DNA from 3 places in the Marinomonas sp. TI.3.20 genome. Region 2 is predicted to be linked to each of the others. Evidence: predicted binding sites of a transcription regulator. Region 2 holds the regulator's gene; each other region holds the start of a gene.
What was found. Region 2 encodes FNR, which switches genes on or off when oxygen is low (the NO sensors DNR and NnrR bind a similar motif). Its sites were predicted from a motif close to TTGATNTANATCAA; they were not measured.
Positions count from the first base shown of each region.

Region 1: the regulator FNR is predicted to act here: its motif matches at 1,612-1,625, upstream of V6259_RS07110 (histone deacetylase family protein).
Region 3: the regulator FNR is predicted to act here: its motif matches at 2,992-3,005, upstream of V6259_RS06585 (YfcC family protein).

Region 1 is NZ_JBAKAS010000005.1:40,130-46,099, reverse strand. Features, by position in the region: gene V6259_RS07115 (bifunctional acetate--CoA ligase family protein/GNAT family N-acetyltransferase) at 1-1,519, opposite strand, end outside; gene V6259_RS07110 (histone deacetylase family protein) at 1,694-2,617, shown strand; gene V6259_RS07105 (cache domain-containing protein) at 2,883-4,046, shown strand; gene epmA (EF-P lysine aminoacylase EpmA) at 4,124-5,101, shown strand; gene V6259_RS07095 (DUF1289 domain-containing protein) at 5,155-5,337, opposite strand; gene V6259_RS07090 (hypothetical protein) at 5,331-5,786, opposite strand.
Region 2 is NZ_JBAKAS010000006.1:167,728-173,697, forward strand. Features, by position in the region: gene ttcA (tRNA 2-thiocytidine(32) synthetase TtcA) at 1-711, shown strand, start outside; gene V6259_RS08640 (YfaZ family outer membrane protein) at 723-1,289, shown strand; gene V6259_RS08645 (adenine phosphoribosyltransferase) at 1,376-1,918, opposite strand; gene fnr (fumarate/nitrate reduction transcriptional regulator Fnr) at 1,938-2,705, opposite strand; gene hemN (oxygen-independent coproporphyrinogen III oxidase) at 2,730-4,100, opposite strand; gene V6259_RS08660 (alpha/beta family hydrolase) at 4,314-4,925, shown strand; gene tusA (sulfurtransferase TusA) at 4,977-5,204, shown strand; gene V6259_RS08670 (CBS domain-containing protein) at 5,287-5,880, opposite strand; gene V6259_RS08675 (hypothetical protein) at 5,921-5,970, opposite strand, start outside.
Region 3 is NZ_JBAKAS010000004.1:182,706-188,675, forward strand. Features, by position in the region: gene V6259_RS06580 (arginine deiminase) at 73-1,314, opposite strand; gene V6259_RS06585 (YfcC family protein) at 1,406-2,812, opposite strand; gene adhP (alcohol dehydrogenase AdhP) at 3,414-4,448, shown strand; gene V6259_RS06595 (PRC-barrel domain-containing protein) at 4,483-5,307, shown strand; gene V6259_RS06600 (potassium channel beta subunit family protein) at 5,540-5,970, opposite strand, start outside.

The sequences.
Region 1 (5,970 bases), on a different contig from region 2:
CGCGAAAGATACGCACATGCAATGCGGCGTTAATGACGCTTTGAGATCGATGGAAGTTCGCTAGGCTTAGATGAAATAAAGCCAGAATAGGAGCGAAATCGACAGCATTAAGTTGCTTCTTGTCTTGTCGTAAAAAGGCTTGAAGCTGCATTCTTGCCTGTTCTACATTCACTTGTTCGCTGGCGGCGTTACTGTCAGGCGACTGTTTTGCAAGTCGCTGATTTCTTTGGAATTGTTCTAAGAATTGAAACCCTTCAATGGCGGTTTCTGGGGTGCGAAAAGTGGGGATGCCTGCTTCATTAATACGCGTTCGCATCGTGACAATATCACCACCGCCAAGCAAGCACACCATGATGAGCTTTTTCTGTTTTCGGTGTAGCTCAATAACTTGTTCATAAAACGACGATAGGTCAATTAACGCCGTAGGGCTTAACATGAGTAACACTGCGCCACAGGACTTATTGCTTAGTGCCGTTTGTGCAAGGTCCACGAACACATCGCTGGCACAACTGGCCCACACGGTACTGACAGGACCAATGTGTCCACGGTGATCGACAATTTCTTCCAGTTGTTTGCGTAAGGTTTCTTCAGGCTCCAGCAGCGACAGATTAAGCTCTGCGGCACGTTGTGCGGCTAATTCTCCTGGCCCAGCGCCATTGCCAATGATCATCAAGGCGCCTTCTTTAATGCGTCGGGCATTGGTCATTACAGAAGCGGCACCGATTAAATCGTTTAAGCGACGACCACGCACAGCACCGGTTCGGCTTAACGCCGCATCAAGGACTCGAGGATCAGCACCAAGGTTGTGTTCAGTGACTACTGCGACAGGTTTACTGCGACTGGCAGCGCGCAAGCTGCTAAGGAATCGGGTAGGTTGCCCAACGCTTTGTAAATACATCAAGATGGCTTGGCTTTCAAAATCATTGGATAGAAAGTCGAGTATTTGCGATGGCATCACATCCACTGGCGATCCCATAGCAATGACTTGTGAAAAGCCGATACCTTGCCAGCTTGCCCAATCGACGAGTGCGCTGGCGACTGTGCCAGATTGAGACATTAATGCCAGTCTACCTGGGAGTGGGTGAGTGAGCCCAAGCCAAGCTGAAAACCTTTGTTTGGGTCGACAAATACCAAAACTGTTGGGACCAATAAGGCGAACATTATGTTGTCTTAAGTGTTGCTGAATATCGTTTGACGCCTCGCCGCTCCAAGACAACATCAGCAAAGAATGAATACCCGCTTGTCCACAGGCTGCGATTATTTCACCCATGGGCTGAGTTGTTTTGCCTGCAAGAATCGCTAAATCGTAGCTTTTATCGAGTTCACTGAGTGTAGATAATTGCGTGATCGAAGTGGTGCTGTCTTTCCATTTTGGGGTGACGCCGACTAAAGTGAGGTGATCTTTGAGCTTGCTTAATGAATGCAATAGCGCCATAAGAATGGAGTCATCTGGGTCTTGACCGGTAAGGACGACCACAGAAGAAGGGGCTAAAAGGGGTTGCAAAGCATGTTGAGACACAGAGAATCTCCTTTAAAAGACACGCCCAATTTGGGCAAGTAGATCACACCAGTAGACCATAGTAGGATAGCGTATTTTACATTGAGTATGTTTTGATTTAGCTCAGCGTAAAGTCAATATGTTTAGGCTATAAGTTAATACGTTAAGCTAAAAATAATAACGGACGGAATCAAGATGACAACAGCGTACATTACTCACTATCATTGTGACAAACACAATATGGGCGAGGATCATCCAGAATCACCAAAGCGTTTAGGTGTGATTCATGATCGTTTGATTGCTGGTCAATTGCTCGATTATCTTCGTCATATAGAGGCTGTTCCAGCGACTCTAGAGCAGTTATCCGCTGCTCATGATGCAGATTATGTAAGGTCAATCTTCGCTAAAAATCCAGCACAAGGACATGTCGAAATTGAACCAGAAACGTTACTAATGCCCCACACCTTAGAAGCGGCAACTCATGCCTCTGGTGCCGTAATTCAAGGGGTTGATTTGGTGATGAATGGTAAAATGGATAACGCCTTTTGTGCCGTCAGGCCGCCGGGTCACCATGCTGAAAGTGATCGAGCAATGGGCTTTTGCTTTTTCAATAATATTGCCGTGGGCGCTAAGCATGCGGTACAACATTATGGCTTGAAGCGTGTCGCTATTGTCGATTTTGATGTACATCACGGTAATGGAACAGAAGACATTTTTAAATCAGATACCTCCGTGCTTTACGCGTCTAGTTATCAGCATCCCTTTTATCCTTATGCCGATCCTGGAGCCTCTCATGACAACATTCTTCATATGCCGCTTGATGCTGGTACGGGCAGTGATGTTTTTCGTTCTGTCATAAGCGATACGCTTTTACCTCGATTAGAATTGTTTCAACCTGAGATAATTATGATTTCGGCTGGATTTGACGCGCATAAGTCTGACCCTATGGGGCAGCTTCGTTTAGAAGACGGTGATTTTCAGTGGATAACAGAACAACTTATTGATGTCGCGGATAGGCACTGCCAAGGGCGCATTGTGTCAGTGTTAGAAGGGGGCTATCACTTGGATGCATTAGGGCGATGTGCGTTCAGCCATATTCGAAGTTTGATGAAAATGTAATACCGTTACGAGATTTTTACCTTTTATTACGTCATTTTGGATAAGAAATACCATTAAATAACAAAAAAGTAGAAGTTATCTCCCCGCGCATCAGAAGGGCTATGTTAAAATAGGAATGAAGTGTTTTTAATGACGCTTCCATTATTTAAAAACTGTTTTTTATGGGCTAGGATTACCCATCGAAATCAGTTTTTCCTATTGAGTAGGGCAAACTATGAACCAGGTGTTTTTGGACCTCAGAGTTTGCTGAACTGGTATGTTTTTGATGCGTTATTCTAAATTTAAAAAGCACATGCTAACGCTTTCTCTTGTTAGTTTTATCAGCATGCTTATCTTGCTGCTGGTTATTGTTTGGCATCTTTATAGTTCAATACTCAAAGAACGAAAAATTCTAATTCACTCCCAAGTGGATACCGTCATGAGTCTAATGCAAGAAATGTATCAAGACTCCCTCGACGGTACGCTCACCAAAGAAGAAGCCCAGCATCAGTTTTTAGCGTATGTAGAGAAGCTTAAGTATTCAGGTCATGGTTATTTTTGGGTGCTTAATACCGAAGGGATAATGGTCATGCACCCCTACAATAAGAGTAGCGTGGGTAAGTCCTTAATCAACGCTAAAGACAAAGACGGTAAGTTCTTTGTGCGGTCATTTATATCCACTACCCAGCAGAGCGGTACAGGTTTTGTGTCTTATTATTGGTCAAATCCTGATGACGAGGTGTTAGCCCAAAAACTCAGTTATGTTGCGTTGTTCAAACCATGGGGATGGATTGTGGGTACTGGGCTGTATGTGAGTGATTTGAATCGTGAGATTTTGAGTCAAATATATATTGGCTTGCTCGTCATTATCGGTTTGTTTTCATTAAGTGTTTTTGTCAGTCTACGTCTATCCCGACGGTATATGACAGACCTAAGAAATGTGGCTATTTTCGATCGATTGACGCGTCTTTATCGACGCAGTTATTTGGATGAAATGGGCCCTCGGATGCTAAAAGAAAAACACACAAAACCGCTCTCTGTCATATTTTTTGATATCGATTTATTCAAAAAAGTAAACGACCAATACGGCCATGATTATGGCGATATTGTATTGTCCGCAATCAGCAGCATTATCCAAAAAGAGCTGCTGCCCCACAAAGACGTGTTTCGTTATGGGGGAGAAGAAATTATAGCCTTGCTGTATGCCTCTGAAGAAGAGAGTCGAATGTTTGCAGAGAAAGTAAGGCGTGCTACTGCTGAGCATGTTTTTCATTACTCCGACACAGAGCACTTTACTATTACGATAAGTTCAGGCGTTGCTGTACAGAACGCGCAAGACTCCTTTTCTGACCTCATAAGAAGAGCCGACCGGTGTATGTATTTTGCTAAAGCAAGAGGGCGAGATAAGGTCGTGACTGAATCCGAAGTACGCGAAATAGCAGAAGCCTAAAAGCACTATTTTTAGTATTTCCCCCGCTATGAAGAAGTGATTTTGTTATGATGTGTTTTATTTAACAGAGCCTTTTTATGTACGATGCATCCTTGTGGCAACCCAGTGCGGATATGGTGACCTTGCAAAAGCGCGCCCAGTTATTTTCCACCATCCGCGATTTTTTTAGTGCCAGAAATGTGATGGAGGTGGATACCCCTTGTTTGTCATTAGCCAGCATCACAGACCCTCATATCGAAGTCTTGACCAGTCATACTCATTCACTTGGTAAAGCGCTGACTTATTACCTGCAAACCTCTCCAGAATACGCGATGAAACGCTTGCTGTGCGCGGGCTCTGGCTCGATTTATCAATTAGGTAAGGTGTTTCGAGCGGAAGAAATTGGCCGTCGCCACAGTATCGAATTTACTATGTTGGAATGGTATCGAGTAGGCTTTGATCATTGGCAATTAATGGACGAAGTCGAGCAGCTGTTGGCGAGTGTCTTACCGCTTGATAATTTGCAATGTGAGCGCTTGAGTTACCAAGATGCTTTTCTTCGTCATCTCGAATTAGACCCGTTCACCGCGTCGCTTAGCCAGTTGCAAGAATGTGCTCATAAACACACGGAATACGGACGCCAAGAAGAAGACAGAGACACGTTACTAGAGTTGATTTTCTCTACTGTGGTTGAGCCCGCGATTGGTCAACAGTCTCCTTGTTTTATCCACGACTACCCGACGACACAAGCCGCCTTGGCAAAGATTTATCAAGATGAAAAAGGCCAGTCTGTCGCAGCGCGATTTGAATTGTATTGGCAAGGTATGGAGTTAGCCAATGGCTACCATGAGCTAACCGATGCACAAGAACAGCAACAACGTTTTGATGAAGATAAGCACGCTAGGCAAGATCTTGGCTTGGTAGATCGTCAGTTCGATGAACGCCTGATCAGTGCTCTTCATGCGGGTTTACCAGAGTGTGCTGGTGTTGCCTTGGGCGTTGATCGATTGCTGATGTTGCTGTGTGAGCAGAAGCACATAGACGCCGTGATTTCTTTTGCCCACCAAAGGGCTTAATTGCCCTTTCTGAGTTGGGCGTATCTCCCTGCTGATAACAATGACAATGTTTATTAACCGTTCTTGATTTGGTTCATTCGTTTGGTCAGTGCCTTTTCAAGAATATTTTTATCGTAGGGTTTCATGTTTTTCCATTGACTGCATTCTGGGCGAGTGCGGGCGCACCCTAAGCACCATCCTTTTGGTCCAGAAAAATCACAAAGATCAATACAGGGACTTTTCTGACGCTTTACCATTCAGGCGCTCCGTTGACGTCGTTTAGTGCTTGCTCAACACCATTTTCAAGCTGGCGCAGTCGGTTAAGTTCTTCAAAGATGCGTTGTTCCAAATTCTTGAAGTTAAGGGGAAGCGTACGTTCACAAATATGGTAACCCTTACCAATGGTTTGGTAGCCTTTCCAACTTTTTATACGACCGCTTTCAAGGGCTAGAAACTTGTCAATAAACTCTGGCTGAGATGGACAATCTTCTTCGGCGTGCATGCAGATGGGAAAAGACTTCTGCTTAATTTGAGGTGCTTCAATGTAGGTTTCAAAATGAATGCCGCCTTGGTTGTGATTATGCCAGCTTGATTTGTAAAGTTGTAGGTAAGGGCCACGGTTGTATATCTCCCAGCCATCGTCAAACCAGCTTGCGTTTCTCAGCAGCTTTTCTAGGTTGCGGAAAACGTTTTTGATGTCTTTCATAAAGCCAAAAGTCTCTGTTTTATTATGATATTGCCACTACCAAGAAAATCTATAAAAGCGATAGCAGGGGTGTTATTCGACATGCCTCTCACCGAGGAATCGAATTATCACGTTATACTATAACATTCATTTGATCCATGTTGTGCCTTTAAGAAAGCATGGTTTCACAAAGTGAATGGAGAGA
Region 2 (5,970 bases):
TGTTTATCAGGAGGGAAGGATTCTTATACAATGCTTGAAATCCTTCGTAACCTGCAAGCTAGCGCTCCAATTAGTTTTGAAATTGTAGCGGTTAATTTAGATCAGAAACAACCCGGATTTCCTGAACATATATTGCCTGCGTATTTAGAAGAGCAGGGTGTCGATTTTCATATTTTAGAACGTGATACTTACAGTATTGTTAAAGAAATCGTTCCAGAAGGGAAAACCACGTGTGGCTTATGTTCACGTTTAAGAAGGGGCTCTCTTTATGGTTTCGCAGAAGAAATTGGAGCTACCAAAATAGCACTTGGTCACCATAGAGATGACATATTAGAAACGCTTTTTTTAAACATGTTTTTTGGTGGTAAGTTGAAGTCTATGCCACCTAAGCTATTAAGCGATGATGGCAAGCATGTCGTTATTCGCCCTCTAGCTTACTGCAAAGAGAAAGATATTGAGGCGTTTTCTATCGCTAAATCGTATCCGATTATTCCTTGTAACTTATGTGGTTCCCAAAAGAATCTTCAAAGACAAGTAGTAAAGGATATGCTTCAGCAGTGGGATAGAGATTATCCAGGTAGGACGGATATTATGTTTACTGCTATGCAGAATGTCGTTCCTTCGCATCTTGCTGATAACGAATTATTTAATTTTAAAGATTTAAAGCAATCTGAAGATGCTTTTAACAAGTTAAACATTGTATCAATATAGGATTAGTGCAAATGAATCTAACAAATAAAGCCTTACTGCTTACCGCAGGTATTTTGAGTTCATCCATGGTTTTTGCTTCTACTGCGGGTGTAAGTTTGACTAATGATTTAGTGAAAGCGGACGTTGCTATTGATGCCGGCCCTTTTTCTATTAGTGGTGGTGGTACTCATGATGCTGATAATGAAACTTCTTCAGCTTATGTTGGTATCAATATTCAAGATTCAGACACGAGTGGCCCTTTGCAAATTGGGTTGGGTGTTCGCATCTATGCTCTTGATAACAATATGCAAGGGAAAAATGATGAGATTGCCGTTGCTACGGCATTGGGTGGCTGGTACCGCTACACATTCCCTATGGCAAACCGTTTAAGTTTTTACGCTTCTGGTTACTATGCGCCAACGGTGTTGTCTGTATCACGATTGGATCACATGTACACATATGATGTCCGTGGCGAATACATGACCACACAAAATACCCGAGCTTATATTGGTTACGGCAGTACTGTGTCGGTTTATACAAATGGCGAGCGTCGCGAAACAAGTGATGGCCTAAGTATCGGTGCTTCTGTTGCTTTCTAAGTGAGTAGTTTGATATAAAAAAGGTGGCCATCTTGGCCACCTTTTTTATTAACTAAATTTTATCTTGTATAAGGGCTAATTAGCCTTTATTCACCGGAAAAAGCGCATAAGCTAAAAATAGATAGATCGTTATCCTGTAGTTTCTGGCTGCCACCAAGGTCGGGTAAATCAATAATAGCGGCAACTTCTTTAATATTCGCACCTTGACTGGTCAGTAACGCAACCGCTGCAAGCAATGTTCCACCGGTAGCAATTAAGTCATCAAACAATAACACTTGATCACCTGCTTTTACCGAATTTTCTTGAATCTCAAGCTCAGCAGAGCCGTACTCCAAATCATAGGATTGTGAAATGGTCTTGCCAGGCAATTTGCCTTTCTTACGGATCAAGATCAATGGTTTTTGTAATTCATAAGCCAAGACAGCCGCGATTAAAAAGCCACGCGCATCAATGCAGGCAATATGAGTAATATCGCTGCCAATATAACGGTGCACGTAGGCATCAACTACCATCCGCATACCTTTAGGATCACTAAAAATTGGGGTGATGTCGCGAAAGCTGATACCGGCTTTAGGCCAGTCTTCAACGGTACGAATTAATGACTTGACGTAAAAATCATCGTAAAGCATAGGATAAAAGAGCCTTTTTCTATTTGTTCAAATCGGCGAGTCTAGCACAATCATCCGCTATCCCCACTAACTTTTGTATTTCCGCAAGATCAGTAATGGTTATCTCTTTACCATCCACTTCAATCAGCTTGTTCTTTTGAAAGCGGGTTATCACACGGCTAACGGTTTCAACGGCAAGGCCCAAATAATTGCCAACTTCTCCACGGGACATTGCTAAACGAAAAGAAATAGCAGAATAACCGCGTTTTTTGAAACGACTAGAAAGGTTCAAAAGGAATGAAGCGACTTTTTCATCTGCATTCTTTTTACCTAGTAAAACCATCATTTGTTGGTCTTCACTGATTTTTCGGCTCATTATTCTAAAAAGCTGATGCCTTAAAGAGGGGATTTGTGCGGTTAAGTTTTCTAGGTGGCTAAATGGAATTTCACAGACTGTGGTTGTTTCTAACGCTTTGGCGGTAATAGGGTAAGTATCGTTATCAATGCCACTCAAACCAACCAGCTCACTCGGACAATAAAAGCCTGTGATTTGCTCTTCACCTGAAGAGGTAATATTGAATGTTTTGAGCGTTCCTGTTCGAACGGCAAAGACAGAGTCAAAGGTTTGACCTTGATGAAAGAGAATTTCCCCTTTCTTTAATGGACGCTTCCTTTCAATAATTTGATCCAATCTGTTTATATCTTCATCAGCTAATGCGATGGGTAAACACAATGCACTTAAGCTGCAATTCTGGCATTGAGATGTTAGCTTACTGGTGAACCTTGATTGGGCGTGTACGATTGACATAAAGATCTCCCTGACTTCGATTTATTAGATTACCCTAGAGTACTTTACTGCGCTGCCTAGATACTTATCAAATACCATGCAAACACAGCGAATTAGCAAGCGTCCACGCTCTGTTACTCTAATGATAGTATGTTCTTCAATCTGTTCAATTTCAACAATACCATCTTCTTCTAACGCTCTTAATTGCTGTATTTCATCATGAAAATAGTTGTTGAAGTGGATAGCGTGTTTTTGTTCAATGGTTCTACTATCGAGTTCAAATTGGCTAATTAATGCCATAATGGTGTGATGACGAATTAGATCATCTTCATTGCTAATATACCCTTTCATAATGGCCAATTGACCATTTTCGATGCTGTTTTGATAAAGCGATAAATCCGTATGATTTTGGATGTATACACCTTTCAGATGACTAATCGCGGACACGCCAAAGGCGATGAGATCGGTTTCAGCGTGGGTAGTATACCCTTGGAAATTTCTTTGCAATTCACCTTTTTCTTGCGCTATTTTTAAGCTATCAGTAGGTTTTGCAAAATGATCCATTCCAATATATTCATAGCCAGCTTGGGTTAATAATTCTATAGACAGTTTCAATAAATTCAATTTACCTTCTGGTGAAGGGAGATCACTGTCTAATATTCGACGCTGAGCTCTGAAGCGTTCAGGTAAATGTGCGTAGTTGAAAACTGAAATACGATCAGGGTTCAGTTCGATGACTTTTTCTAGCGTACTCTTAAAACCGTAAATAGTTTGTTTAGGAAGTCCATATATAAGGTCAAAGTTAACGGATAAGACCCCTAGGTCTCGAGCGTCATTGAGTAAATCTCGAACCATTTCTACAGGTTGTACTCGGTGTATTGCTTTTTGTACTTCATTGTCGAAGTCTTGCACTCCAATACTGATGCGATTAATGCCATTTTCGACTAGTAGTTTCATTTTGGAATGGCTGATTTCTCTTGGGTCTATTTCAATGCTGTAATCTTGGCTGCCATCTTGAACTAAGTTGAAATGATGGTTTATGGCAGAAAATAAGTGTTTCAACTGTTCGTCGGACAAAAAGGTAGGAGTGCCTCCACCAAAGTGAAGTTGAGTCACTGGACGATTTTTATCAAGCATTAGGCTTCTTAAACGCATTTCTTCTTCAAGTAACTCAACGTACTCGGCGCCTTTATCGTATTGTTTTGTGACGACCTTATTGCAAGCGCAGTAGTAACAAAGATGCGCACAAAACGGAATATGAAAATACAAGCTAATAGGAGCATGGCTTGGTGATAGCATTTTATCAATCAAGGCTATTTTACTAATGTTAGCATCAAACTGTGGGGCGGTTGGATAAGAGGTATAACGAGGCCCAGATAAATTGTATTTGGTAATGAGAGGTTGATCCCAAATCATGATTTCTTCCTATTAAAATTTCTAATACGAAGTTTACTCTGAGACTTACAGCCGCCTCATGATATAAGTCAACGTTTTTGATAGCGTAAGGGATGCTTCTCCCATATATTAAGAATTTCGGCACTGCAATCTCTTTAGTATATTTACTTCTAAGGTCTTGATGATTCTGCTTAAATACCATTCTTTAATTAACCGTTAATGCTAGGTTGTTTTATGACGAGTTCCCTTGTTTCAAAAATACCTATTTATCTTGCACATGGTGCAGGAGCGGGTCATCAGTCGAGTGGTTTTTTAAAGGTTTTCAGTGAAATGACCCTTGATAAGCATGGTAGATCTGTCGTCCCTGTTACCTTTAAATATATGACAGAACAGGAATCTAGTGGTAAAAAACGTCCACCGCCTCGCTTCAAAACGTTAGTACCTGAATTCATTGAAGCCATAAAATTTGAAGAATCCGTCATTGTGGCGGGTAAATCCATGGGGGGAAGAGTCGCGACTCAGCTTTCTCATCAAGAAAATGTTCGTGCAATAATTTGTTTTGGGTTTCCTTTTTACCCATCAGGAAAACCTGAAAAGCATAGGCTGTCCTTTTTGGAAGGCGTTGTGGCTCCCTGTTTGATCATACAAGGCACGAGAGACTCACTGGGAAAGCCTGATTGGGTAAACAATCAAACTCTAAATGAGCACATTGAGGTGCATTGGATTGAGGGTGCGGATCATGATTTTAAAACTTTAAAAAAACAAAATTTAAAGACGGAAGATGTGATTGAAAATATTTCAAATGTAGTGGAAGACTGGCTTCAGCGTCATGGGTTAGCGAGTTAATTCTGATTGATTTATAATGATTATAATTATTCATTCAAAGGTGTTTTAGCCATGAGTCACCAACTAGAGTTAGATACAGCTGGGCTGTTGTGCCCAGAACCTGTCATGATGCTGCATGTGGAAATACGAAAAATGGCATCGAAAGAGGTGCTTAAGGTTATTGCGACAGATCCATCAACGGCAAGAGACATTCCTAAATTTTGCAATTTTTTAGGCCATTCTCTAGTCGATCAGACTCAAGAAAATGGCTTTTTCTATTACTGGATTCAAAAAAAATAAAGTAAAAAAAGCCCCATCTCTCAACATAGAAAGATAGGGCTTTCGTTTTCAGTCAGTAGAGAGCGCCTTATGGCGCAAAAAACTACGCTACCTGTAATTTACTTGCTGAGTGTGCTTCGCCAAGTAGAGCGATTTTATAAATATTAGCAAAGTTTGTTAGCGTAACATCAATATCTAATTTTAATTGACGTGCAATATCACTAGAAGAAATAATCCCTCTAATAGAATGGTTGCTTTCATCAATAACCAAAAGGTGCTGATGCTCATTATTTTTTTGGCTAAATAGTAAAGATTCAATGTCTGAGTTTTTCAAAGAGTTATAAGACAATGCCAATAGATTTTCTTTTGGACGCATTAAATCATCAACAATAAGCTCTGAACGAGAGTAACCATTGGCCACTTGTTTAACAAAAGCTCTTTCTGAAAGGTCTTCTAAGCTAATAACACCTTCGAAAGCGCCGCTTGTATTAATAACAATCTTCATTCGAACGTGTTCTTTTCTCATCAATCGAACCAATTCATCGGCACGAGTATTAGATTCAATGACGCGAGGTGCTGACGTTTTGAAATCGGTAAACACGCTAAGTGCAGGAGAATACAAGTTTGTATTTTCAATAGTCACAGGTTGCGTCAAAGCGTTAACGTCTTTAGTAGAAACATAAGTAAGTGTTTTCATGATAAATCTCCAAAAATTTTAAAATAAAGTGTTTTGTAGGTTATATCAAAAAAGACGGTGGGGCTCTTGGTTGGATTAGCTTAGAGGGTA
Region 3 (5,970 bases), on a different contig from region 2:
AATTCAGCCAATATTTCATGTGGGTAAAATGCATTTTAAAACCTAATAACACTTACCACTTGAATGTAAAACTTAAGACTCAACCGGATCACGCCATACAGGGCATGTCATACAATGGCCACCACCACGACCTCGGCCTAGTTCTGCACTGCTGATCGTAATAACTTCCACACCCGCTTTTCGTAACAAGGTATTGGTATAAGTATTACGATCATAAGCAACCACCACACCCGGCTCTAGTGCAACCACGTTATTACCATCGTCCCACTGCTCACGTTCTTTCTGGTAACTGTCACCACCTGTTTGCACTATATTCAGCTTTTTGACGCCGACACAGTCGGCTGCGATATCAAACAAGTGCTTATCTTCTTTACGAAAATCAATATGCTCGGCATTGTCACCCGGTCTTAGGCTGTAACATTGAATTTCATCACAGACATCAACAAAAGCCGTCGCGACGTCTCGGTCACATTGACTAAACACAGTATCCAAATGCATTGCTGATCGAGAACGAGGCATTTGACAAGCAACTACTCGCGTAGCGGCTCCCTGCTCGAAAAGACGTTGCGCAATTTGCCCTACTGCTTGAGGTGAAGTACGTTCTCCCATACCAATCAACACGTTACCATTGCCTAGTGGCATCACATCGCCCCCTTCGGCAGTTGCTGGACCATGATCTTCATCTGGGTTACCCCACCAGATTTTGAAATCACCATTATTAAAGGCCGGAGCAAACTCAGGATGAAACTGATAAATAGCGGTAACCAATAAGGTTTCAGGGCGACGTGCTGGCCAATACATTGGGTTCACAGTGACGCCATTGTAAATCCAGCTGCTGTTATCTCGAGTAAATTGAGTATTCGGTAATGGAGGAATAACAAAGCCATCACCGCCTAAATAATTTCCAAACATGCCATGAGGTTTGAACGGTAAATCGTGGACCGAAATACCACCAATCAAGAAAATCGCCAATTGTTCGTCTGACATACCTTCTAGCCAGCTTCGCAATTCATTTAACATGCCCACGCCAACTTGATTTTCGTCAATTCGACGGTCTAGAATCCAAGCGCGCGCTTTTTTATTGTGCAGTGTCTCTTTTAGTAATTGACCAAATTCAAGCACTTGTACACCACGACTTTCCATCTTCATGCAAAAGTCCATGTGGTCTGTACGAGCCTGTTGTACCCACAAAACATCGTCATACAACAGTTCAGCCGCATTGGCAGGAGTAAGACGAGAATGGGCAAGGCCCGGCCGACAAACAATCACTTTACGCAACTTACCGATTTCAGAATGAACACCAAACTCAATCATCTTTCTGTCCTTTTATATTGAGTAAAAAGGCCTGTGAAGCAGTAGAAATGCTATAAATAAAGGCCCATACAAGGTACGAATACACCATTATTTATGAACTGAGTGCGACAATACTGAGAGAGCCCATGATGAGCACACACAGAATTAACAATAGCGGCCAAATAAAACGCAACCATCTTTCATAAGGCACTTTGCCAATGGCCAAGGCCCCCATTACCACGGCAAAAGTAGGATTAAACAAATCAACTAAACCATTTGCAGACTGAAAAGCGGTTACTACTAACTCTCGACCCACACCAGAAAAATCCGCTAGTGGCGCCATAATTGGCATACTTAGTACCGCTAACCCTGATGATGAAGGAACAAAAAACGACATGAGAACTTCAATGCCAAACATGGCATTAATAAACACCACGTTGGGCAAGCCACTTAGGGCTTGCTCACCTAAATGCAAAATAGTATCGGTCATATGACCAGCATTCATAACCACCACAATGCCACGAGCAATGCCGATAATAATAGCCACACCTAATAGGTCACGAGCGCCATTGATAAAGACATCCGTGAAATTTTTCTCCCCCATTCTGGTCACAAAACCAATTAAAATAGCAGAAGCAATAAACAGCGCCCCCATCTTCGCCATCCACCAGCCTTGACTTGATACACCCCAAATCATCACAGCAAATGTCAAAGCAAAAATCACTAATACGATTTTCTGTGACAAGGTCAAAATAGAAGTTGTATCGCTATGGGCTTCTGTCATAAATTGCTGCTCAATCTCTGCGCGATGATCTGCAACGATAGAGAGAGAAGGATCTTTCTTAACCCTAGCGGCGTAACGCATTACATAAATAACACACGCTAACCAGCCACTCAGTAAAATGAAAAACCGCAATCCTATGCCTTGTGTAAAAGGAATATCAGCCGCATTCGCAGCAATAACAGTAGCAAACGGGTTGATCGTTGAGCCTAAACAACCAATGCCAGCACCCAGTAAAATAACCGCCACAGCAACCACAGAGTCATACCCTGCTGCGATCATCACGGGAATAAGCAACGCATAGAATGCAAGTGACTCTTCCGCCATGCCATAGGTGCTTCCGCCAAGTGCAAATAAAGCCATTAGAATGGGTATCATCCATTTTTCATGGCCTTTAAGTTTCACCATAGCGCGAGAAATACCGGTATCAATCGCTCCCGTTTTGGTAACTACGCCTAAAAAACCACCTATAATTAACACGAACAACGCGACATCAATCGCGGCAGCCTCATAACTGTCTGGATCATAAAATCCAGCAATAGGCGCAAGAAATACAGCAACCACACCTTGAGGGTTTGACTCAACATGCTTATAAGTACCAGGAACAGGTACTTCTTTTCCTAATGCCACACTTTGTACACGATCATATTTACCGGCGGGAACAACCCAAGTACCAGCAGCGACTAACACTATTAACAAAAAGAGAATGGTGTAAGCGCTTGGAAATTTAAACGTCATTTTTGATATCCTTTCCAGACAAAGAAGTTTTTATTTTTAAACTTTTAATTTTTAAAAACATCCATTTGAAAACCACCTAAAGAACTCAGGTACAAATATCGTTAAATTTAAAGTTTTCACTAGTAGAAAACGAAATATAAGAAACGGCCTATTATGTAATGATTTCGTGAATGAATGTTTTGTTCTATGTCAGGAAACTAACCATTACTTTTGTATTTATTCCTTTCGTCGAAAAGCCAAAGAAATCAGTCGGATTAATATTAAAAAACAGAATTAAATAAACAGGTGCAACCTTGATAAAAAAGATAGTGATATAACTTAGTAAAAAAGAAAACATCACCTTAACCAACTGAAATACAACATCTTTTCATTCAGCCTAAAAAGTTTTTATTCCCTACTTATAAGATCCCTTTATTTACCCAGTACCGTAGGAAATTTTGTGGCCCTAGTCTGTACGGCAACGCACCGACATCACCTTTTGGTAAGACTAATGTTTTATTGTTTTTGAATGATAGGAATTGACGAGTTGAGACAGCACTCTCATTTTCATTTTTGTGGTTATGAATAACTTTTCATTTGCAATCAATCACTGGAGTCTCTCATGAGTAAAAAAATGCAAGCGGCCGTCGTTGAAGCGTTTGGTCAAAAATTGGTACTAAAAGAACTCGATATTCCAACCATAGGCCCTGGTCAGATTCTCGTTAAAACTGAGGCCTGTGGTGTTTGTCACACCGACTTACACGCTGCGCATGGTGACTGGCCATTAAAGCCCACTCCTCCTTTTATTCCTGGCCATGAAGGGATTGGTATTGTGGTGGCATTAGGTGATGGTGTTACTGCGGTGAAAGAAGGCGATCGTGTCGGTGTTCCTTGGCTCTATTCTGCCTGTGGTCATTGCGAACATTGTCTAGCGGCATGGGAAACTGTTTGTGGCGAAGCTGAGTTCGGCGGCTACACAAAAAATGGCGGCTTCGCAGAATACATTGTTGCTGATCCTAATTATGTGGCCCATATCCCTAATGGACTTTCCGCCGTAGAAGCGGCGCCAATCATTTGTGCTGGCGTTACTACTTATAAAGGCATCAAAGAAACTGGGGCACGACCTGGTCAATGGATTGCTATTTCAGGTATTGGTGGGCTAGGCCATCTCGGCGTTCAGTACGCCAAAGCATTAGGTCTTCGTGTCTGTGCGGTTGATATAGACGATCGTAAACTTGCGCACGCCACTAAACTCGGTGCTGATGCCGTGGTGAATGCGAAGCAACCTGGCGCGGTAGAAGCCGTTATTAAAGCAACAAACGGTGGCGCACATGGCGTATTGATTACCGCACCGTCATTAATCGCCTTTAACCAAGGGGTGGCTATGACTCGAAAACGTGGAACCTGCGCTCTCGTTGGACTGCCACCGGGCGAGTTTCCAACCCCATTATTCGACGTTGTTGCTAATTGCATCACCATCCGCGGTTCCTTTGTTGGAACACGCCTTGATATGGCTGAAGCACTCGCTTTTGCGGCCGAGGGCAAGGTAAAGGCAGACATAGAGTTACAACCACTTTCTGCGATCAATGATGTCTTTGAACGACTACAAAATGGTGACGTACCGTCGCGAGTCGTACTCGATTTTTCTAATCACTAATACAAACACTGACCTCGAAAAAGGAGATTCGCTCATGTTGCGCGACCTTAAAGAACTAGACGATTATACGATTTCAGCCAGTGACGGAAATATCGGCGCGGTAAAAGACTTTCTGTTTGATGACCTATCGTGGGCGGTCCGTTATTTTGTTGTAGAAACAGGATCGTGGCTATCCAGCCATAAGGTGCTAATTTCGCCAATCGCCATTCAAAAAGCGGATTGGAAGAATAAAATACTGCCGGTATTAATCACCAAAGATCAGGTTAAAAACAGCCCTAATCTTGATGCTGATAAACCCGTTTCACGACAGCATGAAATGGACTATCTCAACTTTTATGGCTATCCATATTACTGGGAAGGAAACCAGCTATGGGGCGGCGACATGTACCCCTATTTGCTAAATCCCGACTACAATGACGCCCTTACGGAGCTACGCGACCCAAAGAACAATCATTTCTTTGATGAAAGCAAACGTGAAAATCTTCAAAAATCAGATCCTGATTTACGTAGCGCGAAAGAAATTGTTGGCTACCACATTCACGCTATCGATGGTGATATTGGCCATGTATCTGGATTGTTAGTAGAAGAAGATACTTGGGCGGTGCGCTATCTTGTGATTGATACCAGTAATTGGTGGGGAGGACATCAAGTTCTGATCTCACCTGAATGGATCAAAAAAGTTCAATGGTTTGATCGCTCTGTTTTAGTCGATGTTAATCGACAATTAATAAAAGATGCCCCTGAGTACAGCTCCGTTGAGACGCTAAATCGAGAGCATGAAATGGCCATTTATGAGCACTATGGACTCACTGGCTATTGGGCTCGAAAACCTAAAAGTAATGTCGAAAAAAGCAACTAAGTAATGTTGAGGGCGGAATACCGATCCGCCCTACTTTTGGCTTTTACACCATACGATTCTCAAAAAAAAGGCTTTAATGACGTTAGATTTCTAACGTCATTAAAGCCTTACTTTCTGGCATGGTTCACATCAAGAGCCTGTTGAATTATCTTTTTCGACGATCGCGATGCATTCGAAAAACGCTCTAGAACACATTAAGAAAAACATTAAAAAAGACATTCAACCTGAAAAACTACTGACCGAAGCGCTCTGGCGCGGCTGGTTTATTACCTAGGATGGATTCGATTTTTTCCATCACATCAGGTGTTAGTTTTTCCAATGCCTCGATGGATTGCAGATTATCTTCCAGTTGTGACAATTTTGATGCGCCTAAAATAACCGTTGATACGTTAGGATTTTTCAAGCACCAAGCCAGTGATAAATGAGTAATGCTCACACCAATATCATTGGCTAATGCGCTCAGTTGTCTCACTTTTTCCAGTTTTAGTTTGCCATCTTCACTGGTCCATAAATCTCTTAACCATTCATAGCCTGGCAAGGTCAAACGACTGTCATCTGGGATACCGTCATTGTACTTGCCCGTTAAAATCCCACTGGCAAGCGGTGACCAAACAGTGAGTCCCATGCCAAAGTTTTCATAGATAGGCAGAAACTCACCTTCAA